4 regions of the Rhizobium sp. TRM96647 genome follow, and region 3 is predicted to be linked to each of the others. Evidence: riboswitches for the same ligand, from Rfam matches in the RefSeq annotation. Region 3 holds a riboswitch; each other region holds the start of a gene.

Region 1 (7,648 bases), on a different contig from region 3:
TGCCTTGGCGATCGCCTTGCCGCACGCGCAGGCCCGAGCCCAGACGGCGGAACAGTCCCCGACGGCCGCGATCTGCGGCGATCTCCGGTCACAGCTTGCAAGCCTGCCGCGCGCGATCGACAGCGCAGAGCAGGTACGCAGCTATTCGAGCGCGATCGCCCGGCAGAACATGGAGCTTCGCCGGGCGAGAGGCGACCTTCGCCGGCTCGGCTGCAGCAACGGCAGCGTCACCGTCTTCGGCGGCCAGAACGCCGGTGCCTGTGCCTCGATCATCTCCACGATCGACCAGATGGACCGCAACCTCCAGGTCCTGATGAAGAAGCGCAACGAGATGTCGTTTGTCGGCGGCGATCCGGCCGAGCGCAGCCGTATTCTGGCTGAACTGTCGGAGAACGGCTGCGGGCAGGCCGTCGCGCTCGAGGCGTCCACGGAGGCCGGTTTGGCCCTGGAGGGCGGCGACCTTTCGGAGGCCGACGATCCGTATGCGGCGATGCCGACGACGTTCGGCAACTGGGGCGCAGCGCCGCAGGAGGGTCCCTTGCGGACGGTGTGCGTGCGCACCTGCGACGGCGGCTTCTTCCCGATATCGTCCGCCGCCACCCCGCTCGACTTCCGCCGCGACCAGCGGACCTGCTCGATGATGTGCCCGCAGACGGAGACGGAACTCTTCTACCAGCCGCTGCAGTCGCCGGGCAGCGGCGACATGATCTCGACGCTGACCGGCCGGCCCTATTCCGCCCTGCCGAATGCCTATGCCTACCAGAGCCGCGACCGGTCCGCCGACAAGGCCTGCGGCTGCGACCTTGCGGGCTACCACCGCAGGATGGCCGGTGCCGGCGGCGGCAACGTGCCCGAAGCGACCGCCGGCGCGGCGCCGGGCACGACCCGAAAGAACGTCGGGTCGGTCACGACGATCCGCATGCATCCCGTCACAAGCGCCACGGCCTCCGAGAAGGTGGTCATCGAGCGGCCCTACGATCCGGTAAAGGACAAGGTGCGGATGGTCGGGCCGAGCTTCCTGCCCGACGACCAGCCGGCGCTGGACCTGCGCAATCCCGCCGGGACGAACTGAACCGCCGATCCGCTGCCGGTGTCAGCGCCGCTGCCCCCACCGGTCGGCGAACACCAGATCCTCGAGCGGCAGCCGCTGCCGCCAGCCTTTCACCGCCAGTTCCGGCTCCTCGTAGAGCGCGTCGACGAAGCCGAGGCACAGCCAGGCGACGATCTCGATCCGCTCGGGAATGCCGAGAAGCGCGCGGATATCGGCATCGTGGAAGATGCTGACCCATCCGACGCCGACGCCCTCCGCCCGCGCCGCAAGCCACAGGTTCTGCACCGCGCAGACCGTCGAGTAGACGTCCATGCGCGGATTGTGCGTGCGCCCGAGAACGACGCTGCCGGCCCGGTCGGGATCGCAGGTGACGCAGAGACTGACCGGCGCCTTGAGGATCCCCTCGAGCTTCAGCGTGCGGTAGCGTTCCTGCCGCTCGCCGGAAAAGAGCATGGCGGCCTCCTCGTTGGCACGCTGGAACGCCAGGTGCGCACCGGCGCGCACCTGCGGGTCGCGGATGACGATGAAACTCCAGGGCTGCATGAAGCCGACCGACGGCGCGTTGTGGGCAGCCCCGAGCAGGCGCTCCAGCAGATCGTCCGGCAGGGGATCGGCGAGAAACTGGTCGCGCACGTCGCGACGCGTCTCGATGGCGCGGTAGACGGCCGCCCGTTCGGCCGGCGTGAATGGCTGGACGGGAACTGGCTCGTCCCGCTTGAACGGTCGCATCGTCAACTCCCCAACAATGCTTGCGACCCCTCCGCCGTCCGCGCGGACAGGTCCATTGCGCCAGGCCGGTCTTCTGACTTCGGTTCGTCCGGCCGGGCCCGCCTTCCCGGTCTTTCGACCAGTGGCGATCTGGCGAGGGTCCCTCCCTCGCGGCCTTGCCGTCCCCGTCACAGCGTTGGGCACGTTCCGGCTTCAGGACACGGACGTCGTCCGCAGCCCCACCGGATTCCCGATTCTCCCCGGCTCTCTCGCGGGGCACCTGGCAGATACATTTGCACACGCCGCAGGCCGCGACGCAAGGGCTGCGAGCGACGGAACGACGGCGTGTGCCGGACAGTGCCGCGGGAGCGTTCATAGGAGACGTTCGTGGGGACGCTCGTTCAGGCGGCCTCGATGTCCGAAGCCGCATCGGTGGCGCGGGCCACGCCGTACTGGGCGCGATTGCGGCCGGCGTTCTTCGCCGCATAGAGGGCCGCGTCGGCGGCGAGCATGATCGCATGCGGCGTCCGGCCGTGTTCGGGAAAGGCGCCGATGCCGGCGCTGCCGCCGAGCTGGAGCAACTGCCCCTCGAAGGGTACGGGGACCTGCGCGTCGCGCACGAAGCTCTCCGCAAGCGGAAGGGTGTCCTCCCGGTCGGCGATATCAGGCAGCAGGACGGCGAACTCGTCGCCGCCGAGACGCGCGACGACGCCGCGGTCGCCAATCCGGGCCATGAACCGGGCGGCCATGACCCGCAGCACCTCGTCGCCGGCCGCGTGGCCGTGACGGTCGTTGACCGCCTTGAACCGGTCAAGGTCGATGGCGATGATCGAGAACGGCCTCTGCCCCTTCGCGGAAAGGTCGTTGACCGTGAGGTCGAACCCGGAACGGCTGAGCACCCCGGTCAGCGCGTCGTGGCGGGCCAGATGGGCGTTCTTCGCCTCGCTGCGCTCGAGCGCGCGCACGAGCGAGGAGAACTTGAGCGCGCCGAAACCCATCACCACGACGAAGATCGCAATCAGCGCGGCGATGTGCGGCACCGCCATGGTCCAGACGAACGATCCCGGGCGGTTGGGGTGCCAGGAGGCCACCATCGGGTTATAGGCATCGCCGCCCACGCCGGTCGTCAGCAGGTTGTCGTCGTCGGTCGTGATCGGCGAGAAGCCGAGGCCGGTGAGCCCCAGGCGCCGCTCCGAATCCGCCAGCATGGCGGCCGTGATCGGCTTCACGGTGATCATCAGGACCGGACTCCGGCGATCGTCGGGAATGAACAGCCGCCGCGGCACCACCGCCTGCACCACGACGATGCTCATCACCCGCTCGATCACGCGCATGCCCGTGGCGCTGATCTGCGGCACGCCGCCATGGCTGGCGCTGGCGTTGGACATCGACTTCGCCACGATCCAGCCGTCGCGGGTACGACGCAAGGCGGCGTAGTAGTTCTCCGTGGCCCGCTTCACGAGGTCGCTCATCCAGTAGCGGACGCCGTCGGCCTCCTCGCCCGGCACGACGATCCCGTTGTGCATGGCAAGGACCGTCTCTCCCGACGGCCGTGCGAAGACGAGCCAGGAAAAGCCGGACTCGCGCCACAGCCAGTCCCTCAGGTCGCGCCGGATGAAGTCCTCGCCGAGCCGCCCGTTTGCCAGTTCGTCGAAACTCTTGTCCCAGACCGACAAGCCGCTCTGGTAGAGCACCACCTGTTCGATCTGGTTGCGGAACTCGCTCTTGACCAGGGTCTTTTCGGTTTCGGCGACGAAATCGTTCGCCTGGCGGATGGAATAGTCGAGGACCAGGAAATTGGCGCTGGCGAACAGGAGGACGATCACCGCCGATGCGATGCCGATCCCCAGTCTGACACCCCCCCGGGGCGTGGCCGGAACGCCGGCCCCTGCATTCGCCATGTCGATCCCCATTGACAGGCTAGCGGCCGTTCGCCGCGTTGTTCTTGGCAGGGACGTTATTGCGCAAGCAGGAATATTCACTTAACCGGACTGGTATCCAAACAATTAACCCGTGCAAATCTGGGGATATTCCAGGCCGAAAAGACCGTGCGGCGGCTGCACGCAAAGACGGAAACCTACGGCGCGTAGCGGACGAAGGCGAACTGCGATCCGTCGGGCGACCAGTTGGGGACGTTCATCGTCCCCTGCCCGCCAAAGAGCTCGAACAGGACCCGGTCGTTGCGCCCGTCCGCATCCATCATCCGGATCCGGACCTGATGGTCGCGCGGGTGATCGAAGACATCGCCGTCGTAGGACAGCACCAGCAGGGCGCGTCCGTCGGGCGTCGGATGGGCGAACCAGTCGCCGAAGGGGCTGTCGGTGATCCGGGCAAACTCCGTCCCGTCCGGCCGGATCCGCCAGATCTGCATGCGCCCGCTGCGGCTCGAATTGAAGTAGATCCAGCCGTCGCAGGACCAGTCCGGCCCGTCGTTGCGTCCCTCGCCGAAGGTCAGCCGCATCTCCTCGCCGCCCTCGACGGGGATCGTGTAGATGTCGAAGACGTCGTCGCGGATGCCGCAGTAGCAGACCCTGCTGCCGTCCGGCGACCAGCCGTGCCAGTAGGACGACTGCCGCGGCGTCACCAGCCGCGGCGTGCCGCCGTCCGCAGGCAGGATGTAGATCGCCGCACGGCCGAACTCGGTCTTGTCGGTGACGGCGAGCCACTGCCCGTCCGGCGAGAGCCCGTGGTCGTTGTTGCACCGGACGGCAAAGCCCGTGTCGATGCGCGAAGGCGCACCGCCGTCGAGCGGCAGGCGATAGACCAGTCCGTCGCCGTTGATGACCAGAGAGCGTCCGTCGCGCGCAAAGTTCGGCGCCTCCACGAGCTGCCCGGTCTGCCAGACCACGCGGGCCTGCCCGCTTGCAACGTCGTAGATCTCGACCGAACTGCGCATGCTTGCCCCTATCGGTCGCGGAAACGGTTGGTGATCGGGTAGCGCCGGTCGCGGCCGAAGTTCTTCTTGGTGATCTTCACGCCCGGCGCCGATTGCCGGCGCTTGTATTCGGCGATGTAGAGCAGGTGCTCGATGCGGTGCACGGTCGCCTCGTCATGGCCGCGCGCGACGATCTCCTCCGTCCCCATTTCGTTCTCGACCAGGCATTCCAGGATATCGTCCAGCACCGGATAGGGCGGCAGCGAATCCTGGTCGGTCTGGTTCGGCCGCAACTCGGCCGAAGGCGCCTTGTCGATGATGTTGCGCGGAATCACCTCGCCCGAAGGCCCGAGCGCGCCCGGCGGCACTGTCGTGTTCCGCCAGCGCGACAGCGCATAGACCTGCATCTTGTAGAGGTCCTTGATCGGATTGAAGCCGCCGTTCATATCGCCGTAGAGGGTAGCGTAGCCGACCGACATTTCCGACTTGTTGCCCGTGGTGACCACCATCGAGCCGAACTTGTTGGAGATCGCCATCAGGATCGTGCCGCGCGTGCGGCTCTGGAGGTTCTCTTCGGTGATGCCGGCTTCGGTGCCTTCGAACATGTCCGAGAGCGCGTCGAGGAAACCGGTCACCGGCGCCTCGATCGGCACGATGTCGTAGCGGCAGCCGAGCGCCTTGGCGCAGGCGGCGGCATCCTTCAGCGATTCCTCGGAGGTATAGCGGTAGGGCAGCATCACGCAGCGCACGCGCTCCTCGCCGAGCGCATCGACGGCGATCGCCGCGCAGATCGCCGAATCGATACCGCCGGAAAGGCCGAGAACCACGTTCTTGAACCCGTTCTTGTTGACGTAGTCGCGAAAGCCCAGAACGCAGGCGCGGTAGTCCGCCTCCTCGCGCTCCGGGATCTTCGACATCGGGCCGCCGTCGCAGAACCAGTCGCCGTCCGCGTTCTTCTTCCAGGTGACGAGCGCGATCGTCTCCTCGAACTGGCTCATCTGGAAGGCCAGCGTCTTGTCGGCATTGAGCCCGAAACTCGCGCCGTCGAAGACCAGTTCGTCCTGGCCGCCGAGTTGGTTGGCGAAGACGAGCGGCAGGCCGGTCTCGATCACCTGCTTCAGCGCCACCTGGTGGCGCACGTCGACCTTGCCGCGATAGTAGGGCGAACCGTTCGGCACCAGCAGGATCTCCGCTCCGCTCTCGGCCAGCGTCTCGCAGACGCCGAGGTCGTTCCAGATCTCCTCGCAGATGGGAATGCCGAGCCTGACGCCGCGGAAATTGACCGGGCCCGGCATGGCGCCCTCGACGAAGACGCGCTTCTCGTCGAACTCGCCATAGTTCGGAAGATCCAGCTTGTCGCGATAGACGAGGATCCGCCCGCCGTCGAGGACGGCCACGGAATTGTGCCGCCCCGCCTCGCCCTGCCGGGGAAAGCCGACGACGACGCCCGGCCCGCCATCGGCGGTATCCTCGGCAAGCGTCTCGACCGCCTTCTGGCACGCCTTCAGGAAGGCCGGTTTCAGCACCAGGTCCTCCGGCGGATAGCCGGAAATGAAGAGCTCCGTCAGAAGCAGGAGGTCCGCCCCCTGCGCAGCGGCATCCGCCCGGGCCGCGCGCGCCTTGGCGAGGTTGCCGGCAACATCGCCCACCGTCGGGTTGAGCTGGCCGACCGCAATTCGAAGCGTGGTCCTGTCGCTTTGTCCGTTCATGTCGATCCTCGATCCGCATCGTCCGAAGTTCATTCGGGCAAGGCTGTTCTTTAGATGATGACGGGCGGTTTGAAAATGAAGGGATTTTCGATTTGCCGCGCGCGGACGGCGACCGCGTCCAGAGGGGCCTCGCGGCGTGCCCGCCCGGGGCGGCTATCCCCACACAACGGGCATTCATCCCCTGTTCAAGATCACAACGATATGACAATTGAGCGAAAGTTTTATGACATTTCGGAGTAGCGCGTGAGAACCTCAGCCCCGGCCGTTTCGGTGACAGCAGTGCAAGAGACGGTCGTTTCCGAGGTCGCGGACGCGCGCCGCCTTGCGATTGCAGCGACCGCCGTCCGCTCGGTCGCGCTGACCTTCGTCTTCGCCTTCGTCACCGTTGCCGCCGTCGAACTGATCACGCGCCAGTCCACCGGCGCCACGTTCACCTTCCTCACCACCCTGGCGCAGCCGGGCTGGACCACCTGCGGCCTGTTCTTCCTGGCGCTCCTGGCGCTCGACGGCCTGATCGGCCGCCAGCACAAGGCGATCCTGATCCTCGGGCCGCTCGCCATCCTGCTGGCGCTGACCTCCGAGCAGAAGCAGATCTTCCTGACCGACCCGCTCTATCCGACGGACCTCCTGTTCGGCCGCCAGATCATGGAACTGATGCCGGCGCTGGTCCGCGACCGGCCCTGGACCGCCGTCGGGATCGTCATCGGGGCGATCGCGGCGGCCGGCGCCCTGATCTCCCTGTGGGTCTTCGCCTGGAAGCGTTTCCGACAGCTGACCCTGACGCAGCGCGCCCTCAGGCTGGCGCTCGCCGTTCCGCTGCTGGCCGGTTTCGGCTCCATCCTCGACTACAACCAGTATTCCCCGGTGCGCGACCGCCTGCAGGTCTTCCCGATCATGTGGGACCAGACCGAGAACTACCGCCACAACGGCTTCATGCTCGCCTTCGCCATCAACGTGCCGATGGCGAACGTGAAGGCGCCCGCCGGCTATTCCGCCGATGCGATCGACCACATCAACCAGGAACCGCTGCCGGCCGGTACCAGCCACCGCGGCAAGCCGGACGTCATCGTGGTGATGAGCGAATCGCTCTGGGATCCGACCCGGCTGTCCAACGTCAAGCTCAGCCCCGATCCGATGCCGCTCATCCGCAAGAGCGAATCCGGGGCGATCTTCTCGCCGGAATTCGGCGGCCTGACGGCGAATGTCGAGTTCGAGGCGCTGACCGGTTTCTCGAACGCCTTCCTGCCGACCGGCAGCATTCCTTACCAGCAGTATGTGCGCGACCCGATCCCCTCGCTTGCGACC
Region 2 (7,648 bases), on a different contig from region 3:
GAGGCCTCGCAGGCGATCTTCTCCGGCGACCAGGGCTCCGCCCAGGCGCTCGGCAACTCGATCGAGCGGCTGCGGCAGGCGACTGAACGGCAGGCCACCCGCAATGCGGCGATGGAAGCAAGGGTCGCCAACCAGTCCGAGACCATGGACACCATCCAGCGCGACCTCGCCGCCTTCGAGGCCACCAAGTTTACCGATGCCGCAACCGGTCTCGGCAACCGCCGTGCCTTCAACAAGGCCGTCGCCAAGGTCTACGCCAATCCGGAGCTGCCGCTCCCCTGCGCGCTGGCGGTGGTCGAGGTCGATGTCGGCAAGCGCTTCTCGCCGATCCAGGTCGACGCGCTCAACGACTATCTGGTCCGCCACTACGGCAGCCTGATCAAGCGCACGACGCCGTCCAACGACGTCGTCTGCCGCTTCGACGGCTTCCGCTTCGGCTTCCTGTTTTACACCACCGACGAGACCGAGGTCGGCAGGCTGATGACGCTCCTGCGCACCGCCTTTGCCGCCGCGACGCTGAAGCATCCCGAGACGATGCGCAGCCTCGGCAGCCTGACCTTCTCGGCCGGCATCTGCATGGTCGGCTCCGCCGGCAATGCCTTCGATTTCGTCAACCTGGCCGAGAAGTCGCTGCAGCAGGCGCTGGCCGCCGGCGGCAACCGGATCGTCCTCCACCGCGACAGCGAGGCCGGCGGCGAGGGCAAGGACTGGATGCTCTACAGGGCCGGTTGAACCACCCTGTCACGGCCGGTCGAAAACCCGCCAAGGTTGTCGGCCGGGCGTGAATTTACCGTTGCCTATCCCTCGTTTTGGTGCCACTTTCCTGCCCCGGGGCGACACGCACGTCCCGCAGCCATGTGCGTCCACGATGCGCGACGAGAGGCTGCCATCTTGCGACAGGAGGTTGCCGTGACACTTGCGCTCAACGACGTGGCACCGGATTTCAGGGCCGAGACGACCGATGGTCCGATCCAGTTCCACGACTGGATCGGTGACAGCTGGGCCGTGCTCTTCTCCCATCCGAAGGACTTCACGCCCGTCTGCACCACCGAACTGGGCTACATGGCCCGTATCAAGCCGGAATTCGACCGCCGCGGCGTCAAGATCATCGGCCTGTCCGTCGATCCGCTCGACCGCCACGCCGGCTGGGCCGACGATATCGAGGAGACGCAGGGCCACGCGCCCAATTTCCCGATGATCGCCGACGTCGATTTCGCCGTCTCCAAGGCCTACGGCATGCTGCCGGCCTCGGTGTCCGGCGATCCGACCGTGCGTACGCCGGCCGACAACCAGACCGTGCGCAACGTCTTCGTGGTGGGACCCGACAAGAAGATCAAGCTGATCCTGATCTATCCGATGACGACGGGACGCAACTTCGACGAGGTGCTGCGCGTCATCGACAGTCTCCAACTGACCGCGAGGCACAAGGTCGCGACGCCGGTCAACTGGCAGAGCGGCGAAGACGTCATCATCGCCGGTTCCGTCTCCGACGACGACGCCCGCAAGCAGTATCCGGACGGCTGGCGCGCGCCCAAACCCTATATCCGGATCGTGCCGCAGCCGGGAAGCTGACGCCGTCGTCTTTCCCGCAAGGCATGCTTGTCGAGTGGAGGGACAGATGATCTTCCGACAACTCTTCGACAGCGTTTCCGGCACCTACACCTACCTCATCGCCAGCCGGGCCGGCGGTGAGGCCCTCATCATCGACCCCGTGCTGGAGAAGGTGGACCGCTACCTGAAGCTGGTCGAGGAGCTCGACCTGAAGCTCGTCAAGGCGGTCGATACCCACCTGCATGCCGACCACGTCACCGGCCTCGGCGCCCTGCGCGACCGCACCCACTGCGTCACCGTCATGGGCGAGCAGACCGCAGCCGACGTGGTCTCGATGCGCGTTGCCGAAGGCGACCGCGTCGCGATCGAGGGCCTGAGCCTCGACGTGCTCTATACGCCGGGCCACACCGACGACAGCTATTCCTTCCTGATGAACGGCCTGATGGGTGGCCGGGTCTTCACCGGCGACACGCTCCTGATCCGCGGCACCGGGCGCACCGATTTCCAGAACGGCGATCCCCGGCAGCAATATGATTCCATCTTCAACAAGCTGCTGCGGCTTCCCGAGGAGACGCTGGTCTATCCCGCCCACGACTACAAGGGCGATACCGTCTCGACCATCGGCGAGGAGAAGCACTTCAACCCGCGCCTGCGCGTCGGCTCGGTCGACGAATATGTCGACCTGATGAACAACCTCAACCTGCCGAACCCGAAGATGATGGACGTGGCCGTGCCCGCCAACATCCGCGTCGGCCTGCACCAGGACGAGATCGCAAGGCGCGGCTGGGCGTTGACGGCCAGGGAGGCGCTGGCGCTGCACGGCAGCCCCGGAATAGCGCTGGTCGATCTGCGCGAGAAGGGCGAACGCGACAAGCACGGCAGCATCCCCGGCGCGCTGCATGCGCCCTATGCCGACCTTGTGGAGAATATCGGCGAGGGCGGTGTCCTGCACGAGCTGGCGGCGGCGACCGGCAGGCGGATCGTCTTCTATTGCGCCTTCGGCGAACGTTCGGCGATGGCGGTGGAGGCAGCGCAGGCCGCGGGTCTCGCCGGCGCCTGCCACATCGAGGGCGGAATGGCCGCCTGGAAGAGGGCGGACGGTCCCGTCATCCGCTGACGCGCGGCGCCGATCCCGGCCGCGCAGGGCTCAGATCGCCCGGATGATCTTGCGCAGTTCCTCGTCGCGGGCGCCGAGCAGGAGCACGTTCTTCATCGCCTCCTTCGGGTCGGGCGTGTGGAAGAGAATGCCGTCGTCGCCGACCTTGCGGTTGATCTCCAGCCGTCCCTCTTCTTCCGAGGGGCTGATCGCGACGCCAAAGTACATGCGCTTGAATTTCGGGTTGATCCCCGCAAAGAAGCGTTCGCCGTCACCGATCTCGGAATAGAAGTTGGCCATGTAGAACGACCATTGCACGTCCTCGTGCTGCGGCAGCCGGGTGCGCGAGACCGTCACGTGGCAGTATCCGAGATGCGGCATCGAGGCCAGCGTGCGGTGGAAGATCAGCTTCGGAAAGCGGATCGAGCGGTGGAAGCCGTTGATGCGGTCATGGGTGACCGTGCCGGCCTGCTCGAGCTTGCGCCTGGTCGCCTCGGCGACCTCGCGATGGGAGAGATAGCGCTTCTCGGTCTCGTTCCACTCCCGCCGCTCCAGCTTCCCGGTCCGCAGGAAGTCCGTATAGGCGACCGAACGGCCGCGCTGGGTCCGTTTGTAGGCAACGGCGTCGTAGTATCTGAATTTCGCTGCGGGCGTGGCTAGCACGGGAAGGCTCCGGAAGCATGGCAGTCTTGCCCGGATCATGCCCGCTTATGGTTAACGCCGCCCTTATGCCGAAGTGCCGGTCTCGGATTTGCCCGCCTCAAGACCCGGCCGCCGGGGAAGCGGCCGGATCCGGTCGCATGGCCGTCAGTCGCCGCCGGCGCCGCGCAGCTGCGCCTCGATCTTGCTGAGATTGAACGAGCCGGGCGACTGGCTCGGCGGATAGTCCTTCATCGTCTGCAGGAACTGCGCTGCCAGGCCCTGGATCGGGACGATGATGAAGACCCGGTCGAGGAACCAGTCGTTGTAGGTGTTGGAGTTGTGCTGCGCCTTCTCGAACGGGTCGCGCCGGAGATTGAAGAGCAGCGGCACCCGCAGCTCGGTGAACGGTTCGCGCCAGACGCCGAAGGCCTCGCCACGGTTTTCCAGGAACACCGCCTTCCAGTCGTCGTAGCGCGCCGCCACGACCTGCCCGTCGTCGTTGACGTACCAGAACTCGTGCCGCGGCGACTGGTCGACCTTGCCGCCGAGATAATCCAGCTGGTTGTAGCCGTCGATATAGTTGCGGTAGCTGCGGCCATTGAGTTCGACGGTGTTGGCGAGTTTCGTCTTGATATCCGGTTCGCCGGCGATCGCCGCGAAGGTCGGCAGCCAGTCCTCGTGCGCAACGATGCCGTTCAGGGTCTCGCCTGCCGGGAAGCGGCCTGGCCAGCGGGCGAAGGCCGGCACACGGTAGGCGCCCTCCCAGTTGGAGTTCTTCTCGCTGCGGAAGGGTGTCGTGCCGGCGTCGGGCCAGGTGTTGTAGTGCGGGCCGTTGTCGGTCGAATAGAGCACCACGGTATCCTGCGCGATGCCGAGGTCGTCGAGAAGCTTCAGGAGCTCGCCGACATGCATGTCGTGTTCCACCATGCCGTCATGGTATTCGTCGCCGCTCGGGCCGGAGATCCCCTTGTTCTGCTCCTTCACGTGGGTGCGGAAGTGCATGCGCGTGCCGTTCCACCAGCAGAAGAACGGCTTGCCCGCCTGGTTCTGCCGGGTGATGAAGTCCTTGGCCGCGGAGAGCGTCTCCTCGTCGATCGTCTCCATCCGCTTTTTCGTCAGCGGCCCGGTGTTCTCGATCTTCTGCGTGCCATCCGGATTGGCCCAGCTGTGCAGCACGCCGCGCGGGCCGAACTGCTCCAGGAAGGTCTTGCCGCTCGGCATGATCCGGTCGCGCGGATAGTCGCGGTTCTCAGGCTCCTCCTCGGCGTTGAGGTGGTAGAGATTGCCGAGGAACTCGTCGAAGCCGTGCATGGTCGGCAGGTGTTCGTCGCGGTCGCCCTGGTGGTTCTTGCCGAATTGTCCGGTCGCATACCCCTGCGCCTTCAGCACCGTCGCTACCGTCACGTCGGTCTTCTGCCAGCCCTGCGGCGCGCCGGGCAGTCCGACCTTGGTCATGCCGGTGCGCACCGGCACGTTGCCGCCGAGAAAGGCGGCGCGGCCGGCGGTGCAGCTCTGCTGGCCGTAGTAGTCGGTGAACGACAGGCCTTCCTCCGCGATCCGGTCGATGTTGGGCGTCCGGTAGCCCATCATTCCCCGGCTGTTGGCCGAGATGTTCCAGATGCCGATGTCGTCTCCCCAGATGACAAGGATGTTGGGCGGCCGGCTGGTGGAAGGCGTCGCCGTTTGCGCCTGTTGCTGTTCCTGGGCTTGTGCCGGCGATCCGGTGCCGCCGAGCGCCGCGGCGGCGGCAAGCGTTGTTCCTGCCATGAGCACGTGCCGGCGGCTCAGGGCCGGCTCGCCGTCTTCAAGTGTGCTGTTCGCGTCGTCACATCCGTTTTCGGTCCCCATCGCTCACCCTCCCGTGATAGCTCGACGTTTCTGCTGAATGACATGCTGATTGTCGGTGCTGATTGTCGGTCCGAGCGCGTCTGTCGCCTTCTCCTCTACGTCAAGGCGGATCGCGTGAACGCTCGCGCTATGCAAGGCTATCATGAAACAACGCGGGCTGCACTGTGACCATGGTGGCGCAAAGAGACTATCTGCCTCTTTTGCGATCTTGCCGCCTATTTGTTGGTCGAAACACCTTGGGCTGTTTTTCAAGTATATGAAATATATAAATTATTTCGAGTTCGCGCCTTCGTCTTCGGCTGTCGCCAAAGCGGAAGGCGACGTCGCATTTGGGCGACTGGAGCGCCGGCCTTTCCGCTTAGATGAAGAGGCTCAAGGTGCTGCCTCTCTAGGGAGGGCGGATAATTGGGAAGCCGGTGAAAATCCGGAGCTGCCCCCGCAACGGTAAGGGAAGAAATCGCGGCAAAACGCCACTGAAGCAATTCGGGAAGGCGCCGCGCGGTCCGCAGAGGACATCTCCCGAGCCCGGAAACCAGCCTTGGAGAAACATGACGTGACTGGCTGCGGTGGGCGGCCGGGGGCGCAGCGAAGCCATGTCTTCATGCTGGTCGGCCTCGATCCATGCCCGCTTCAGACGAGCAATGCTTTTGAGGAAGCGGCAATGGATATCAGCAGCGACGTACTTCGCAAGATCAGGAACCGGCGCGAGGGCTACAGCCTCGACCAGGCCTTCTATATCGATCAGGACTATTACAAGCTCGACCTGGAGACGATCTGGTATCGCGACTGGCTGTTCGTCGGCCACGACTGCGAGATCCCGCGGGCCGGCAATTTCTTCACCCTGCAGGTGGGCGACTATCCGGTCGTCGTCACCCGCGACCGCCAGGGCACGATCCGCGCGCTGCACAATTCCTGCCGCCATCGCGGCTCGCGCGTCTGCACCCAGCACAAGGGCGCGTCCGCCAAGCTCGTCTGCCCCTATCATCAGTGGACCTACGAGCTCGACGGCACGTTGCTCTTCGCCCGCCACATGGCCGAGGATTTCGACAAGAGCCAGCACAGCCTGAAGAAGATCCATTGCGAGACCGTCGGCGGCTACATCTTCATCTGTCTGGCCGACGAGGCGCCGGATTTCGCCCCCTATCGCGAATTGGCCGAACCCTATCTCGTCCGCCATCGCCTCGGCGAGACCAAGGTCGCCTTCGAGAGCACGATCGTGGAGAAGGGCAACTGGAAGCTCGTCTGGGAGAACAACCGCGAGTGCTACCATTGCGCCGCCAACCATCCCGAACTCTGCCGCACCTATCCGGAGGCCCCGAGCGCCACCGGCGTCCAGGGCGCCAAGGACGATCCGGTCATCGCCGGTCACTGGGAAAAGTGCGAGGCGGCCGGCCTGCCGAGCGAGTTCCGCATGTCGCCTTCCGGCCAGTTCCGCCTCGCCCGCATGCCGCTGATCGCAGACGCCGAGAGCTACACCATGTCGGGCGCGCGCGCCGTCCGCCGTCCGCTGTCGTCCGACGTGCAGGAGAGCCATATCGGCACGCTCCTGATGTTCCACTACCCGACCACCTGGAACCACGTTCTGGCCGACCACGCCATCACCTTCCGCGTCCTGCCGCTCGGCCCCGAGCTGACGCAGGTGACGACCAAGTGGCTGGTCAGCAAGGATGCGGTGGAAGGCATCGACTACAATCTCGACGAACTGACCCACGTCTGGACCGAGACCAACGACCAGGACCGACAGATCGTCGAGGAGAACGCCTTCGGTATTCGTTCCCCCGCCTACGAGCCCGGCCCCTATTCGCCCGAGGACGAGGGCGGCGTGATGCAGTTCGTCGAATGGTACTGCACCTTCATGGAGCAGCGCCTTCAGGGCGAGAAGCAGCCGCTGGTGCGGGTGGCCTGACATGACGATCGCGAGCCACTTCCGCCATTTCGACGAGCTCCAGCCCTGGAACGACCGCCAGCACATGCTGGAATGCATCGCGGTGACGGCCGAGACCGCCGACGTGATGACGTTCACCTTCCGCTCCGACCGCGAGAACTGGTTCCGCTACCTGCCGGGCCAGTTCGTCACGCTGGAACTGCCGGTGACGCCTGATGATCCGGTCATGCGCACCTACACGCTGTCCTCGACCCCGTCGCGGCCCTTCTCCGTCGCCGTCACCGTCAAGGCGCAGAAGGACAGTATCGGCACCCGCTGGATGTTCGATCATCTCAGGCCCGGCATGCAGTTGAAGGCCTTCGGTCCGCTCGGCGATTTCTCCTTCGTCCGCCATCCGGGCGAGAAGTACCTGTTCATCTCCGCCGGCTCAGGCGTCACGCCGATGATGTCGATGACGCGCTGGATGGCCGATTGCGCGCCGCAGACGGACGTCGCCTTCGTCTCCTGCGCGCGCACCCCTCAGGACCTGCTGTTTCGCCCCGAGCTCGAATGCCTGTCGGCGCAGATGCCGAACCTCTCGCTCGGCTTCGTCGTCGAAGGCCGCAACCCGCGCGACGGCTGGCATG
Region 3 (7,648 bases):
CGTCGAGAAAGTTGTCGACGATGCGCTGGCGCAGCTCGGGATAGACGATCTCCGAACCCGGCGAACGATGGATCGGCGCAAAGCGCAGCGTCAGGAGCGGCAGTTGCAGTCCCATCAGTTGTGCGCGGACGCAGGGATCCTCTTCCGCCTTGCGGCACTCCACCTGCGGCGTGCGGAAGCGGGCCTTGAAGGCCTCCACCGCGCCGGCAAAGGCCATCATCGCGGCAGTGGCCGACGTGCCGTCCGTCGCCGAGAGCCTGACCTCGAAGGGTTGCAGGAAGGGCGCATCCTCCGACAGCAGCCGGTCCCGTTCCAGTTCGTCGACGTCGAGCAGGACGAACGCGCCGAAGCGCCGCCTCAGCGCATCGGCAAGCGGCGGAACGATCGCCACCGCATCCTCGACACGCTCGACAAGCAGGTAGGACGCATGCGCCGCCGCGATCTCGCGGGCGACCGTGTGGGTATCGGCGGCCCCCACATGCAGGCAGAGGAAGGGCAAGGGCCGGTCGATATGCAGCCGGCCGCCGGGAAATTCCTGGCGCACGGACTTGCCGGCTTCCAGAGCCGCGAGCGCCTCTTCCAGCGCAAACTCCTGCCGTGCCGGCCGTTCCTCGGGCTCCGTCTTCGCCGCGTTCATGAAACCTCCCGCAGCGCCCTTTCCAGCGCCGGCACCGACGCATTGACCAGATCGCGCAGCGCTGCGACGGCGCGCGGGTCGGGCTGCCCGGTCCACTCGTCCATGAAGATCTTCTTGAATTCCACCGCCAGCGCGCAACCGTTCTCCGGAAAGCGCTCATGGATGAAACGCGTCTGCTCGCCGCGCCCCTCGAACGCCACGTTCTCCCGCACGTCCAGCTTCCTGCCAGGATATTCGAAACGACGCGCGGCATCGACGAAGGCGTCTACCACGGGCGCCCAGCGCTCCCGGTCCATCGAGTGGGTGCCGATGTTGATGTCCGGCGCCTTCTCCGGGTCCGTCGGATCTTCGGCAGGGCCGGCCCGGCGGTGGTTGTAGCTATGGATGTCGAGCACGACGAAACGCCCGTGCTGCTCCTCGATGTCGCGAAGATAGGCTTCGAGCATGACGTAGTAGGCATCGTGGATCGCGAGGCTTTCGGCCACCATGGCCTCCGACGGCTGCTCGCGCCAGACATCGATGCCCCATGCCTGTTCCGGCCGGAGGTAGACGGCGCCGTCGCGCGGCCGGTTCAGGTCGATCTCGAAGCGGGACTGGTGGAAGACGATCCGGTTCGGCAGGTCGGCGATCGTCTGACCCGTAAACGGATCCTCCTCGCGCAGCCGCTCGTCCTCCGAAATCCGCATCTTCCGCAGGATATCGGGCCGCACCGCGTGACCGTCGTGTATGGCGGTGCCGACGACCGGCGACGTGCCGCCCCGGTGCGTCGTCCACCGGGGGGGCGCGTTCACATGGTCGGCATGCTTTGCATCTTCCTGCATCTGGATCGTCGTTCCCTCGCAAACCTCGGAAGGAAATGCCCAGAGGCGTCTTTCGTTCCGTGCCGCGGACAGGGAACGCCGACGATGCGGTTCAGATGCCGCGCATCGTCAGGCCCGCTCGTCCGGCACTGCAGGCCGCGAGGCTGCAAGGATGAAACGCCGATAGAACAGCGTTCGCAGCCTGTTGCGAAGATCGGCCGTCCGGCGCTGGGCAGCGGCGATCGGGCGATGCGACGCCAGGCGGATATGGCCGAAGCCGGCAGCTTCCACGAGCGGCACGAGCCTTTCGGCCGTCAACCCCTCCCCAAACGGCAGGCGGTCCATGATCGACTGGTGGCGTTCGCTCATCGCCCCGTCATAATGCGGATCGTGACCGACGAAGCGCTCGAGCGCGCTCACCGCAAGCAGGGCCAGGCGCCCGATCGGCGTCGGCCTCGCCCAGTTCCCGTCGAACACGAGAAGCCTGCCGCCCGGCTTCAACACCCGGAACCAATCCGCAAGCGCCTGTTCCGGCTCCGTCAGGGTCCAGACGAGATGCCGGCAGACGATGGCGTCGTAGCGCTCGTCCGGCTCCATCGTCCGCTCCGCATCGGCAAGAATGAAGCGGACCCGTTCGTTTCCCGCATGCTTGTCCCGCGCGACCTTCAGCATCGCCTCGGAGAAATCGAGGGCGACCACCTCATGGCCGAGCGAGAGCAGGACATTGGTCACCTCCCCGGTTCCGCAGGCAAGCTCCAGAACCCGGCACGGCGCCTCCCCCAGGACACCGCGGATCGCCCCCGCCCAGGCGTCGTGTTCCGGCCCCGGCGGGATCCGGTGACCGAAGGCAAGGTCGAACGTCTCCGACCGCTTCGACCAGTATTCGCGGATGTCTTCCTTCAGATGGTGGTTGCGCGCATCCATCGGCATCAGGTTCCCGTTGTCGCAAGGGCTACGGCGGGAGCGGCACGCCGCCCCGGCGACGTTCTCCCGGGACGGAAGCGGATGTGGCAGCCGCCGTCCGGCTCGTGCTCGATTGCGACATCCACGCCGAAGACGTCGCGGATGCGCTCCACGGTCAGGACATCCCGCGGCCGCCCCAAAGCGACGAGCCTGCCGGCCTGCATCACGGCGATCCGGTCGCAGAACATGGCCGCGTGGTTGAGGTCGTGCAACGCCGCCACCACCGTCAGGTCCTGGCGTCGCACCAGGTCGAGCAGGCTGATCTGATGGCCGATATCGAGGTGGTTGGTCGGTTCGTCCAGCAGCAGGATCCGGGGCTGCTGGGCCAGCGCGCGGGCAATGTGCAGCCGCTGGCGTTCGCCCCCCGACAGCGTATGCCAGCTCCTGCCTGAAAGGTGGGCCATGTCGACATTGTCCAGCGCCGCGTCGACGATCCGGTCGTCGTCAGGCGACCAGGGCGAGAGCGGCCCGAGATAGGGCGTGCGGCCGAGTTCAACGGCCTGGCGTGCGGTGATACGCTCGCCGGTCTCCGCCTGCTGTTCGACCAGCGCCAGCCGCTGCGCCACCGTGCGCCGACCGAGCGCGCCGATCGGCACCCCGTCCAGCAGCACCTCTCCCGACCGGGGCTTGCGGATGCCGGAAAGCAGCGACATCAGGCTCGTCTTCCCCGAACCGTTCGGCCCGATGATGCCGAGAAATTCGCCGGTCTCGACCGCAAGCGAGACATCCTTGAGAATGTCGGCGCCGCCGGCCGACCATGAAACGCTTCTGGCGGTCAGCCTCATGCGCGCGCCCTCCCCTTTGCGAGGATCAGGGCGAAGGCCGGCGCACCGATCAGCGCGGTGATCACGCCGATCGGCAGGACCTGGCCGGGAATGATGGTGCGCGACAGGATGTCGGCGAGGATCATGAACACCGCCCCGGTCAGGGCCGCGGCCGGCAGCAGCACGCCATGGCGCACGCCGACCAGGAGCCGCGCCGCATGCGGAATGACGAGGCCGACGAAACCGATGGAGCCGACGATCGAGACCATCACCGCGGTCATCATCGCCGACACGCCGACGAGTGCAAGATAGGTGCGTCGCACCGAGATCCCGAGCGAGGCGGCCGATTCCGCGCCGAAGGTGAAGGCGTCGAGCGAGCGCGCATGCCACAGGCAGACGACGAGACCCACAAGTGCCGCCGGAACGGCCAGCCAGGCATCCGCCCAGCGCACGCCCGACAGATTTCCGAGCAGCCAGAACATGATGCCGCGCGCCTGCTCCGCCGTCGCCGCCTTGGTGACGATGAAGGAGGTGAGCGCGTTGAAGAGTTGCGAGCCAGCGACGCCGGCGAGGATGATCGCCGCCGTGCCGCGCCCGGCCTTCACCGCCAGGACGCTGACCAGGACGAAGGCTGTGATCGCGCCGAGGAAGGCCCCGAGCGGCAAGGTCAGCACGCCCGCGCCGATACCCAGGATGGCGACGCCGACCGCGCCCGTCGAGGCGCCCGCGGAAATTCCGAGGATATAGGGATCGGCGAGCGGGTTGCGCAGCAGCGACTGGAGGACCGCGCCGGAGAGCGCCAGCGCCGCTCCGCAGGACGCCGCCACGACGGCCCGGCTCAGCCGGTAGCTCCAGATGATGCCCTCGTCGATCGGCTCCAGCGGGTAGCCGGCATTCCACAGCCGGTTCGCCACCGTCTGGGCGACCGTGGCGAGCGGGATCGCCGTCTCGCCGATCGCAGCCCCCATCCACAGCGCCAGCAAGAGGATGACGAGCGCGGCGATGGCCGCACCCGTCCGTCCGCCCGATGTCAGCGTCCGGTTCACTTGGCGAGGCCGGCGTTGGCGATGGCGTCCGCCAGGGCTTCGATGCCCTCGATCGTCCGGATCGTCGGGTTCATCGCCTGGGCGTCCATGTCGAAGACATGGCCGTTCTTCACCGCCGGCATCAGGCTGGCGACCGGATCGGCCTTCAGGAATTCGAGCTTGGCCTCGAGGCTGTCCAGCGGATAGCGCCGCCGCTCCATGGAGCCGGCGACGATGATCGCCGGATCGGCCTTGGCAATCGTTTCCCAGCCGACCGTCGGCCACTCGTCGTCGGTCTTGATGATGTTCTCGATGCCGAGCGCCGACATGATGTAGCCGGGCGCGCCGTTCTTGCCGGCGACATAGGGATCGGCGTCGGCGGCGCTGGAGAACCAGAAGACGGCCGACAACTTGCCCTGTGCGGAGGCGACCTTGGCGCGGGCGGCCTCCTCGCGTTTCTTCAGATCAGCGACGACAGCCTCGCCCTTTTCCTGGACGTTGTAGATCTGCGCAAGCTCGCGGATCTCCTGATAGACCAGGTCCATGGTGAAGACCTGATGGCGCACGCCGTCGCTCGCGGCAGAATTGTCCTTGCCGACGCAATCGGACGGCGAGGTGTAGACCGGGATGCCGAGCTCCTCGAACTGTTCCGGCCTTCCGACCACGCCCTCCGGCCCGACCTGCCACTGGAACTGCACGGCGACGATATCCGGCTTCTTGGCCAGAACGCTCTCGAAGCTCGGCTCGTTGTCGGCGAGCCGGTCTATCCGCGCGTTCACCTCTTCATAGCCCTTCAGCACCGGCCCGACCCAGAGCGCGGTACCGACCACCTTGTCGGCAAGTCCCAGCAGATAGAGGATCTCGGTGCTGCTCTGGCCGATCGAGACCGTGCGCGACGGCGCACTTTCGAAGGTCACCGGGCGACCGCAATTCTGCAGTGTCAGCGGATAGCTGGTCTCGGCAGCACTCGCCTGGCCATGGAAGGACGATGCGGCGAGGCACAGGGCGACGAAGCCCGCGCGGAGCGGTTGTTTCAAATGAATTTTCATGGAATTCCCCGAAATAGCTGGGACGCCCGCAGGGGCGCCGTTGAAAAAACGGACAAGCCGTCAGGCCGTCCGGTCGCTCGAAGGATCGCCAGGTCTCGGGAAAGGCAGCGTGAAGACGCACAGCAAGGCGCCGATGGTCGTCATGATGGCTCCTGTTCCGGGCTTCCCCGCCCGTGACGTTGGATCGATGGCTGACGGCAGGTCTCCTGGCTCGCGGACATGCGCCGTTCATCTGCCTTCCCGCGCGTTGCGCAGTGGCATGGCGCCGAGGCGCCACGAGGATGAACGGCAATCCGCTTACAGTTGCGGGGGCAGCCACGGTTTTGGTCCCGACTTGGGTCGTCCGCACCGTGTTCCCTATTAATCCCCTCCGCTTCGTGGGCGGGGAACCGTCGTCTTCCAGATAGACGTTTGCGCACCGCGCCGTCAAGCAAGCCCGACCGGCAACTTTGCGTTCTGCACGCAATAGGCGCGGCCGGACCGGCACCCGTGCCGGCGCATCCGATGCGGGGCAGGGGTTTTCGGCACGGTCTGGAACGGTCATCGAACTTCCCTCGGGATCTGACCGGGCCTGATTAGTGTAATGGTATTACGTGAGTCAATCGAGTTGTTATTTTATAACATCACATATCAAGCGCAAATGCGGCCGCCGTCCCGCGCCGAACGCGCGGGGCCCATCACGACCCGGAGATTTCAGGAGGATCTGCGACCGTCCGCAGCGGTCCGGACGGTCGAAGCGATGAATGGGGATAAGACGCTCCGGAACGGCGCCACGGACCTGTGGCCGGGTCAGCGGTTGTAGAGCGCTCTCGATCGTTCGAGATGCTTCAGCATCGCCGCTTCCGCCCCTTCGGCATCCCTGCTCCTGAGCTGGTCCAGGATTTCCTCGTGCTCCACCAGCGTGAGCTTTTCCTTGCCGGTCCAGATCAGCATGTCCGTGTGGTATTCCTTCAGCCAGGCCAGCATGGCCTCGCTGACGGCAACATAGATCGGGTTACCCGAAATCTGGGCGATCCGGCTGTGAAACTGCATGTCGGCGGCGATGAAAGCTTCCGCGTCCCCGAGCGAGCGTCGCTGGCGCTCGATGATGGCCCCCAGATCGTCGATATCGCCGCTCCGGGCACGTTGCGCCGCCTCGCGGGCCATGCCGCGCTCGAAGAAGATGCGGGCGCTCTTGAGATGCTCGAGCGTATCGGTCGACTGCGACAGCATGATCTTCGCCGTCAGGTCGACCTGACGGAAGATCGATTGCGCGGTCAGTTGCAGCACCTTCGCCCGCTCGCCGTGGGAAATGCTGAGCAGGCCCTTGTTGGCGAGCGACTGCATCGCCTCGCGGATGGCGGGACGGCCGACGCCGAAACGCTCCATCAGCACGCGCTCCGAAGGCATCTCGTCGCCCGGCTTCAATTCTCCCGACGTGATCATCCGCTCCAGCCGGTCGAAGACCTCGTCCGACAGCTTGCGCCTGACGATCGGCTCGATGGTTTGGGGCATGGCGTCTCTCTGGCTCATTCTCCCTCCCTTAACATTTCTGCATCTTGCGACAAGCCAGGACGGCCGGAATCGGTTTTCTGAAAATTTCCGTTGCAGAAATTGGAATACTTATTATACCAGATCATGAGTTGACGCCACGACAAAGTGACGTGGCGAGGAGGAGCAACGGCTTTCATGCTGATCACCCTAACCTACCGCATCGAGACGCCCGGCAGCGTCGAGGCGATGGCGAACAAGATCGCCAGCGACCAGTCCACGGGCACCTTCGTCGCGGTGCCGGGCGAGACGGAGGAGCTGAAGGCACGGGTCGCAGCGCGCGTACTCGCCATCCGTCCGCTGGAGGACACCTTCTCCCCCACCTGGCCGGAGGCCGAGCCGGGGCAGCGGCTCAACCGCGCCGACGTCGACATCGCCTTTCCGCTCGATGCCATCGGCACCGACCTTTCCGCGCTGATGACGATCGCGATCGGCGGCGTCTTCTCCATCAGGGGCATGACCGGCATCCGCATCGTCGACATGAAGCTGCCGGAGGCGTTCAAGGGCGCCCATCCGGGCCCGCAATTCGGCATCGACGGCAGCCGCCGGCTGACCGGCGTCGAGGGCCGTCCGATCATCGGCACGATCGTCAAGCCGGCGCTCGGCCTGCGCCCGCACGAGACGGCCGAACTGGTTGGCGAACTGATCGAGTCCGGCGTCGATTTCATCAAGGACGACGAGAAACTGATGAGCCCGGCCTACTCGCCGCTGAAGGAGAGGGTAGCGGCGATCATGCCGCGCATCCTCGACCACGAGCAGAAGACCGGCAAGAAGGTGATGTACGCTTTCGGCATCTCGCATGCCGACCCGGACGAGATGATGCGCAACCACGACCTCGTGCTCAAGGCCGGCGGTAACTGCGCGGTCGTCAACATCAATT
Region 4 (7,648 bases), on a different contig from region 3:
CACGCGGGCGATGTCCGGCTCGGCGGCGACGAGGTTCAGGAACTCCGTCATCGCCTTTTCGGAATCGATCAGGCCCTCGTCCATGTTGATGTCGATCACCTGCGCGCCGTTCGCCACCTGGTCGCGGGCGACGTCGAGGGCGGCCGCATAGTCGCCGGCGGTGATGAGCTTGCGGAATTTTGCCGAACCGGTGACGTTGGTGCGCTCGCCGACATTGACGAAGGGGATGTCCTTGGTGAGCGTGAAGGGTTCCAGCCCGGACAGCCGCATGTGGCGGGGAATGTCCGGGATCGCACGCGGCGCGTGACGGGCCGCGGCCTTGGCGATCGCCTCGATATGGGCCGGCGTCGAACCGCAGCAGCCGCCGACGATGTTGACGAGGCCGTCGCGCATGAAGCCTTCGATCTGGGCGGCCATCTGCTCGGGCGTCTCGTCGTAGCGGCCGAAGGCGTTCGGCAGGCCGGCGTTCGGATAGGCGCAGACGAAGGTGTCGGCGACGGACGAGATCTCGTCCAGATGGGCGCGCATGGCGTTGGCGCCGAGGGCGCAGTTCAGCCCGATCGAGAAGGGGTCGGCGTGGCGGACCGAATTCCAGAAGGCTTCCGGGGTCTGGCCGGACAGCGTGCGGCCGGAAAGGTCGGTAATCGTTCCGGAGATCATCACCGGCAGCTCGATGCCCTTTTCGGCGAAGACCTCGCGGGTGGCGAAGATCGCCGCCTTGGCGTTCAGCGTGTCGAAGATCGTCTCGATCAGGATGATGTCGGCGCCGCCGTCGATGAGGCCGCGGAGCTGGTCGGCATAGGCGAGCTTGAGGTCGTCGAAGGTGACGGCGCGGTAGCCCGGGTTGTTGACGTCCGGCGAGATCGAGGCGGTGCGGTTGGTCGGGCCCAGCGCGCCGGCGACGAAGCGCCGCCGCCCGTCCTTCTCCTGCGCGCGCAGGCCGGCGCGGCGGGCGAGGCGGGCACCGTCGCGGTTGAGCTCGTAGACCATGTCCTCCATGCCGTAGTCGGCCTGGGCGATCGTGGTGGAGGAAAAGGTGTTGGTCTCGAGGATGTCTGCGCCGGCAAGTGCATAGCGATAGTGGATGTCCTCGATCGCGGCCGGCTGCGTCAGCGTCAGGAGGTCGTTGTTGCCCTGCTGATGGCAGGCGCACTCGCCGAAGCGGCTGCCGCGGAAATCGTCCTCGACGAGGCCGAGCGTCTGGATCTCGGTGCCCATGGCGCCGTCGAGGACGAGGATGCGCTCGCGCGCGGCGGCGCGCAGCGCATCGGCGATGTCCTTGCCATTGCGGGGTGGTAGTTCGGGACCAAAAAGGTCGTCGAGGTCGGCCGATGCCATGGCGAAGCCCTCCGATGCAGCATGTCTGCTCCGGAGATCACATAAAGATATGTTTATGTCAATATGTCTTTATGCGAAAATCAGTGCGGCCGGCCTGATCGTCCCGCGAGCCGCTCGAACAGCGAACGGAGCCGGACGATGTCCGGATCACGGTCCCTGTAGGGTGCGAGCTTGACGAGTTCCTTCAGGGCCTCTGCCGGAAGATCGGCGCCGCGCGGCTGCCAGAGGAGCCACGAGATGAAGACGGATTCCGGCTTTCCGGAGCCCGAGGCGTTCTGTTCGATGGTGACATGCATGACTTTCCCCAATCTGGAATTGGGGGATGACCGGACGCACGCAAGCTGAAGATCCGCCTTGACGCGGAGCAAGCGCACCCGTGGGACACCCCGCCCATGGACGTTACGAGTTCATCAGGGCAGGTCTCCTGGCTTGCGGGTCGTTGCCTCTGTCCGGCCTTCCCGGCACGAAACGTGCCAGTGGCATGGGGGACAGCAGCTCGCCGCCTACAGTTGCGGGGGCAGCGCCGGAATGGATGGCTTCCCATCGCACCGGCTTCCCTCTTCGCTTCCTCGTCGCGAACGATTCGGAAGAACCCTGATGGCCGCAAGGTGGCCCGAAGGCGACGGCGATGTCAACGCAGGCGGGCGGGTTATCGACGGAATTGGACACGGGCATGGAACCCTTGCCGGATGCGCCGCGTTCAGGTCCCGTTCACCGCTGGTCACGTAGGCCAAGGGTGGTATCTCATGGCCTTGATATTGTTGGAGTCGCCTTGCCCCTGCCTTCCAGTTCTGTTGCAACAGCCTGCCATTGCGGCTAAAGAAAGCCGTTTTCATGCGCCACGCAGAAGCGGGAGAAGACCCTGCCGCCCGTTACATGCCGCCCGTCGATCGAGGGCGCATTTTCGTGCGCATGGAATCCGCTGACGGGGTCGTACGGAGGAACGCATGACGCCGTCCTGTTGCACAAGTCCGCTCGGATGATCCCTGCCTGCCGAACGTAAGTCCGGCCGCGGCCGGATCCACCAACCCTGCTCGAAAAACAGAAAAAAGCTGATGTCCCTTCACAACCGACCACAGACCTCGTCGCGCGAGACGGAATCCAAGCAGATCGACTACAATGATTCGATCCGGGATACCTATTTCACCCTCGAGGAGCTGAGTGCCTGCGGTGAGGATCTGGCGCGGAACGGCGCGAATTCGCTGCCGGGCTTCACGCCGTTCGACTTCCGCGCCCGCCACCGGGAAAACGAGAAGGAAATCCTCCGGGTCTACCAGACGACGGCCCGCGACGTCGAAGCCGGCGCGACGATAACGCCGGCGGCGGAATGGCTGCTCGACAACTACTACGTCGTCGAGGAGGCGATCCAGGAAGTGCGCCGCGACTTCCCGCGCCGTTTCTACCGTCAGCTGCCGACGATGAAGGTCGGCGAGGTCGAGGTCCCGCGGACGCTCGCGCTCGGCTGGCTCTACGTCGCCCATACCCAGAGCAGCGTCTCGCGCGAGAGCCTGACGGCGATCGTGGAAGGGTTCCAGAAGGCCGAGGCCTTCAAGATCGGCGAACTCTGGGCGCTGCCGTCGATCGTCCGCTTCATCCTGATCGAGAACCTGCGGCGCATTTCCAGCCGTGTCGAGCGTTCGCGCGGGATGCGCCGCAAGGCGAACGAGGTGGCCGACGAGCTGATCCGCCAGAACGACCCGGAAAAGAGCGTCGTGATCCTGCGCGAGATCGAGCATCTCGTCGCCGACAACACCTTCGTCGCCCAACTGCTCTATCGTCTGCGCGACGGGCTGCAGGCATCGGGCGCGGCGATCCAGTGGCTGGAAAAGCAGATCGAGGCGCGCGGGACCGACCTGGAAGAGGTCCTCGTCGCCGAGCAGAACCGGCTTTCCTCCGGTAACGTCACGATGAGCAACCTGATCAAGGGGCTGCGCACGATCGACGATACGGAATGGCCGGTCTGGGTCGAAAGCGTCAGCCGCCTCGATGCGGCGCTGCGCGAGGGTTCGGACTATACCGAGCTCGATTTCGGCTCGCGCAACGCTTACCGTGATACGATCGAGAAGATGGCCCGCCGCTCCGGCAAGACGGAGCTGGAGGTGACGCAGCTGGCGCTGGCCATGACCGCCGAGGACATGGCGGCGGGCAACGTCGCCGGTGCGCACGAGGCCAATGTCGGCAGCTACCTGGTCGGCAAGAAGCGCGACATCCTGGAAAAGCGGATCGGCTACCGCCCGTCCATCCTGCAGCGCATCGTGCGCTTCAGCCGCTCGCTCGACTGGTTCGCCATCGCCGGGCCGGTGATCCTGCTGACGCTTCTGGCCATGGTCGGGGTCTACTATTTCCTCGACCAGATGGACATTCCGAACGGCGCCTGGCTGATCATGCTGATCCTGTTCGCCGTGCCCGCCTCGGAGGGCGCCGTCGGGCTCTACAACACGCTCGTTACCCTCTGCGTGAAGCCGACGCGGCTGGTGGGCTACGAGCTGCGCGAGGGGATTCCGGAGGAGGCACGCACGCTCGTCGCGGTCCCCTGCCTGATCTCCAAGCGCGACCATGTCGACGAACTGGTGCGCAACCTCGAGGTCCACTACCTCGCCAATCCGCGCGGCGAGATCTATTTCTCGCTCGTCAGCGACTGGGTCGACAGCAAGGCCGAGGAGACGCCGGAGGATCTCGAGGTCCTCGAATACGCCAAGCGCGAGATCGCACTGCTTTCGGCACGCTATGCCTATGACGGCCGCACACGCTTCTACCTGCTGCACCGCCGGCGCCAGTTCAATCCGCAGGAAGGCGTGTGGATGGGCTGGGAGCGCAAGCGCGGCAAGCTGCACGAGCTGAACCTGCTCCTGCGTGGCGACGGCGACACCAGTTTCCTGCCCGGCGCCAATGTCGTGCCGGAAAACGTCCAGTACGTCCTGACGCTTGATTCCGACACGCGCCTGATGCGCGACGCGGCCACCAATCTCGTCGGCAAGCTCCACCACCCGATCAACCGCCCGCTGATCGATCCGCAGACCCAGCGGGTCGTCGCCGGCTACAGCATCCTGCAGCCGCGCGTCACCCCGTCGCTGACGACGGGCGACGAGGCCTCGACGTTCCAGCGCATCTTTTCGGCGAACCGAGGCGTGGACCCCTATGTCTTCACCGTCTCCGATGTCTACCAGGACCTCACCGACGAGGGCACGTTTACCGGCAAGGGCCTCTATCACGTCGATGCCTTCGAGGCGGCGCTGAAGGGCCGAATCGAGGAAAACTCCATCCTCTCGCACGACCTTCTGGAAGGCTCCTATGCGCGCTGCGCGCTCGTCACCGACGTGGAGTTCGTCGAGGACTTCCCGATCCGCTACGAGGTCGAGAACTCGCGCCAGCATCGCTGGGCGCGTGGCGACTGGCAGTTGCTGCCCTATATCTTCAAGCCGTCCAGCGGGGTTTCCATGCTCGGCCGGTGGAAGATGTACGACAATCTCCGTCGCTGCTTGATCCCGATCTGCTGGCTCGTGGCCTCCGTCATGGGCTGGTACTACATGGAGCCGCGCCAGGCGCTGATCTGGCAGCTCGTGCTGATCTTCCTGCTGTTCGTAGCGCCCACGCTGTCGCTGTTCACCGGCGCCGTGCCGCGCCGCAGCGACATCGTCGCCCGCGCCCACCTGCAGACGATCCTCTCCGACATCCGCGCGGCCAATGCGCAGGTGGCGCTGCGCATCGTCTTCATCGCCCACCAGGCGGCGATGATGGCGGACGCCACGATCCGCTCGCTCTACCGCATGTTCTTCAGCCGCAAGCACATGCTCGAATGGCGGACGGCCGCCCAGGTGCACAGCTCGTCCGGCGGCGGCATCTGGTCATACTACCGCGACATGTGGCAGGCGCCGGCACTGGCCCTGGTCGCTGTCGGCCTGGCGCTGTTCTCCAAGACCGGCCTGCCCTTCATCGCCGTCCCCTTTGCGGCGATCTGGATTCTTTCGCCCGCGATCGCCTGGTACGTCAGCCAGTCGGCGGAGACCGAGGACCAGCTGGTCGTGCCCGAGGGCGTCGTGACCGAGCTTCGCAAGATCGCAAGGCGCACCTGGCGCTACTTCGAGGAATTCGTCACCGCCGAGCAGCACTTCCTGCCGCCCGACAATTTCCAGGAAACGCCGCAGCCGATGCTCGCCGAGCGTACCTCGCCGACGAACATCGGCGTCTACCTGCTGTCGGTGGTTTCTGCGCGCGACTTCGGCTGGATCGGCTTCGAGGAGACGGTGCGCCGTCTCGAGGAGACGGTCTCGACGATCGACAGCATGCCGAAGTTCCGCGGCCACCTCTACAACTGGTACCGCACCAACACGCTGGAGACGCTCGGGCCGCGCTATGTCTCGGCGGTGGACAGCGGCAATCTCGCGGGTCACCTGATCGCCGTCTCGTCGGTCTGCCGGGAATGGGCAGAGGCGCCGTCGGCGCATCTGCGCGGCAGCCTCGACGGTATCGGCGACGCAGCCTCGATCCTGTCGGAAGTGCTGGCCGAACTGCCCGACGACCGCAAGACCGTGCGCCCGCTGCGCCGGCTTCTCGAGGAGCAGATCGCCGGTTTCCATAATGCGCTCGCCGCGGTCAAGCGCGAGCACGAGTTCGCTTCGATCCGCGTGATCAATCTCGGCGTGCTGGCCCGCGACATCGGCAAGCTGATCGCCAACCTCGACCACGAGATCAAGAGCCCGCAGAGCGCGGAAGTGGTGAAATGGGCGAACGCTCTCGTTGGCACCTGCGAAGGGCACATCGCCGACAGCATGTTCGACCTCGGCAGCATCGAGGCTTTGCGCCAGCGGCTCGTCGTGCTGCGCGACCGCACCCGCGACATCGCGTTCTCGATGGATTTCGGCTTCCTGTTCCGGCCCGAACGGCGGCTGCTGTCGATCGGCTACCGGGTCGAGACCAACGAGCTCGACGAGGCCTGCTACGACCTGCTCGCCTCCGAAGCGCGCCTGACCAGCCTGTTTGCGATCGCCAAGGGCGACCTTCCGACGGAACACTGGCACAAGCTCGGCCGCCCGGTCGTGCCGATCGGCTCGCGCGGCGCGCTGGTCTCCTGGTCCGGCTCGATGTTCGAATACCTGATGCCGCCGCTGGTCATGCAGGAGCCGCAGGGAGGCATCCTGAACCAGACCAACAACCTGATCGTCAAGGAACAGCAGAACCACGGCCGGCGCCTCGGCACGCCGTGGGGCATTTCGGAAGCGGCGTTCAACGCCCGCGACCACGACATGAACTACCAGTACACCAACTTCGGCGTGCCCACGCTGGGCCTGAAGCGCGGCCTCGGCCAGAACGCCGTGATCGCGCCCTATGCCTCGCTGCTGGCGACGCAATATGCGCCGAAGGCCGCTCTCGACAACCTGAACGAGCTACGCAAGCTCGGCGCACTCGGCATCTACGGCTTCCACGACGCGGTCGACTTCACGCCGACGCGCGTGCCCGAGGGCAAGCGCTGCGCGGTCGTGCACAACTACATGGCCCACCACCACGGCATGTCGATCGCAGCCGTCGCCAACGTCGCCTTCAACGGCGCGCTCAGGGCGCGCTTCCATGCCGACCCGGTGATAGAGGCGGCCGAGCTGCTGTTGCAGGAGAAGGCGCCGCGCGAGATCCCGATCATCAACACCAAGCGCGAGCCGGAAACGGTCGGCAGCACGCAGGCCGACCTGCTGCGCCCCGAAGTCCGCGTCATCAAGGATCCGGTGTCGGAAGACCGGGAGGCGGCGTTCCTCTCCAACGGCCACTATTCGGTGATGCTGACGGCGACCGGCTCCGGCTATGCGCACTGGAACGGCCAGTCGGTGACCCGCTTCAAGCCCGATCCGGCGGAAGACCGCTGGGGCACCTTCGTCTTCCTGCGCGACACGGCCACGAACGAATGGTGGTCGACGACGGTCGAGCCCAAGCGCGCCGAGGGCGAGGAGGCGAAGACCCAGTTCAGCGACGACAAGGCGGAATTCATCAAGACCGTCGGAACGCTTTCGAGCGAACTGGAGTGCATCGTCGCCACCGAGCACGACGCCGAGGGGCGGCGCCTGACGCTGCTGAACACCGGCGCCGAGGACCGCTTCATCGAAGTGACCTCCTACATGGAGCCGGTGGTCACGACGGACGATACCGACACGGCGCATCCGCTGTTTGCGCGCATGTTCCTCAAGACCGAGATCGGCCGCCGCGGTGACGTCGTGCGCATATTGCGCAACAAGCGCAGCCCGGGCGATCCGGATATGTGCGTGGCGCACCTGATCGTCGACAATGCCGGCTCGCGCCGGACGGAGGTCGAGACTGACCGGCG

The links. A riboswitch is a leader RNA that binds a small molecule or an ion and turns the genes downstream of it on or off. The one in region 3 is predicted to bind cobalamin.
Region 1: it holds a riboswitch for cobalamin, as region 3 does, so the genes downstream of both, bluB (5,6-dimethylbenzimidazole synthase) here and OCK02_RS13925 (ABC transporter substrate-binding protein) in region 3, are expected to answer to the same signal.
Region 2: it holds a riboswitch for cobalamin, as region 3 does, so the genes downstream of both, OCK02_RS04535 (aromatic ring-hydroxylating oxygenase subunit alpha) here and OCK02_RS13925 (ABC transporter substrate-binding protein) in region 3, are expected to answer to the same signal.
Region 4: it holds a riboswitch for cobalamin, as region 3 does, so the genes downstream of both, OCK02_RS01490 (hypothetical protein) here and OCK02_RS13925 (ABC transporter substrate-binding protein) in region 3, are expected to answer to the same signal.

Annotation. Positions count from the first base shown of each region.
Region 1 is NZ_JAOXHF010000007.1:12,333-19,980, reverse strand. Features, by position in the region: gene OCK02_RS14240 (DUF2865 domain-containing protein) at 1-1,072, shown strand, start outside; gene bluB (5,6-dimethylbenzimidazole synthase) at 1,094-1,780, opposite strand; cobalamin riboswitch at 1,826-2,058, opposite strand; gene OCK02_RS14230 (diguanylate cyclase domain-containing protein) at 2,161-3,660, opposite strand; gene OCK02_RS14225 (TolB family protein) at 3,837-4,655, opposite strand; gene OCK02_RS14220 (NAD+ synthase) at 4,664-6,343, opposite strand; gene OCK02_RS14215 (LTA synthase family protein) at 6,623-7,648, shown strand, end outside.
Region 2 is NZ_JAOXHF010000002.1:329,730-337,377, forward strand. Features, by position in the region: gene OCK02_RS04510 (sensor domain-containing diguanylate cyclase) at 1-732, shown strand, start outside; gene OCK02_RS04515 (peroxiredoxin) at 910-1,572, shown strand; gene OCK02_RS04520 (MBL fold metallo-hydrolase) at 1,619-2,668, shown strand; gene OCK02_RS04525 (DUF6656 family protein) at 2,699-3,310, opposite strand; gene OCK02_RS04530 (arylsulfatase) at 3,455-5,056, opposite strand; cobalamin riboswitch at 5,496-5,693, shown strand; gene OCK02_RS04535 (aromatic ring-hydroxylating oxygenase subunit alpha) at 5,799-7,043, shown strand; gene OCK02_RS04540 (hybrid-cluster NAD(P)-dependent oxidoreductase) at 7,045-7,648, shown strand, end outside.
Region 3 is NZ_JAOXHF010000006.1:271,476-279,123, forward strand. Features, by position in the region: gene OCK02_RS13900 (flavohemoglobin expression-modulating QEGLA motif protein) at 1-637, opposite strand, end outside; gene OCK02_RS13905 (N-formylglutamate amidohydrolase) at 634-1,458, opposite strand; gene OCK02_RS13910 (class I SAM-dependent methyltransferase) at 1,567-2,361, opposite strand; gene OCK02_RS13915 (ABC transporter ATP-binding protein) at 2,367-3,185, opposite strand; gene OCK02_RS13920 (FecCD family ABC transporter permease) at 3,182-4,210, opposite strand; gene OCK02_RS13925 (ABC transporter substrate-binding protein) at 4,207-5,238, opposite strand; cobalamin riboswitch at 5,417-5,647, opposite strand; gene OCK02_RS13930 (transcriptional regulator NanR) at 6,028-6,732, opposite strand; gene oiaX (3-oxo-isoapionate-4-phosphate decarboxylase OiaX) at 6,907-7,648, shown strand, end outside.
Region 4 is NZ_JAOXHF010000001.1:315,153-322,800, reverse strand. Features, by position in the region: gene metH (methionine synthase) at 1-1,338, opposite strand, end outside; gene OCK02_RS01490 (hypothetical protein) at 1,419-1,634, opposite strand; cobalamin riboswitch at 1,735-1,950, opposite strand; gene OCK02_RS01485 (GH36-type glycosyl hydrolase domain-containing protein) at 2,394-7,648, shown strand, end outside.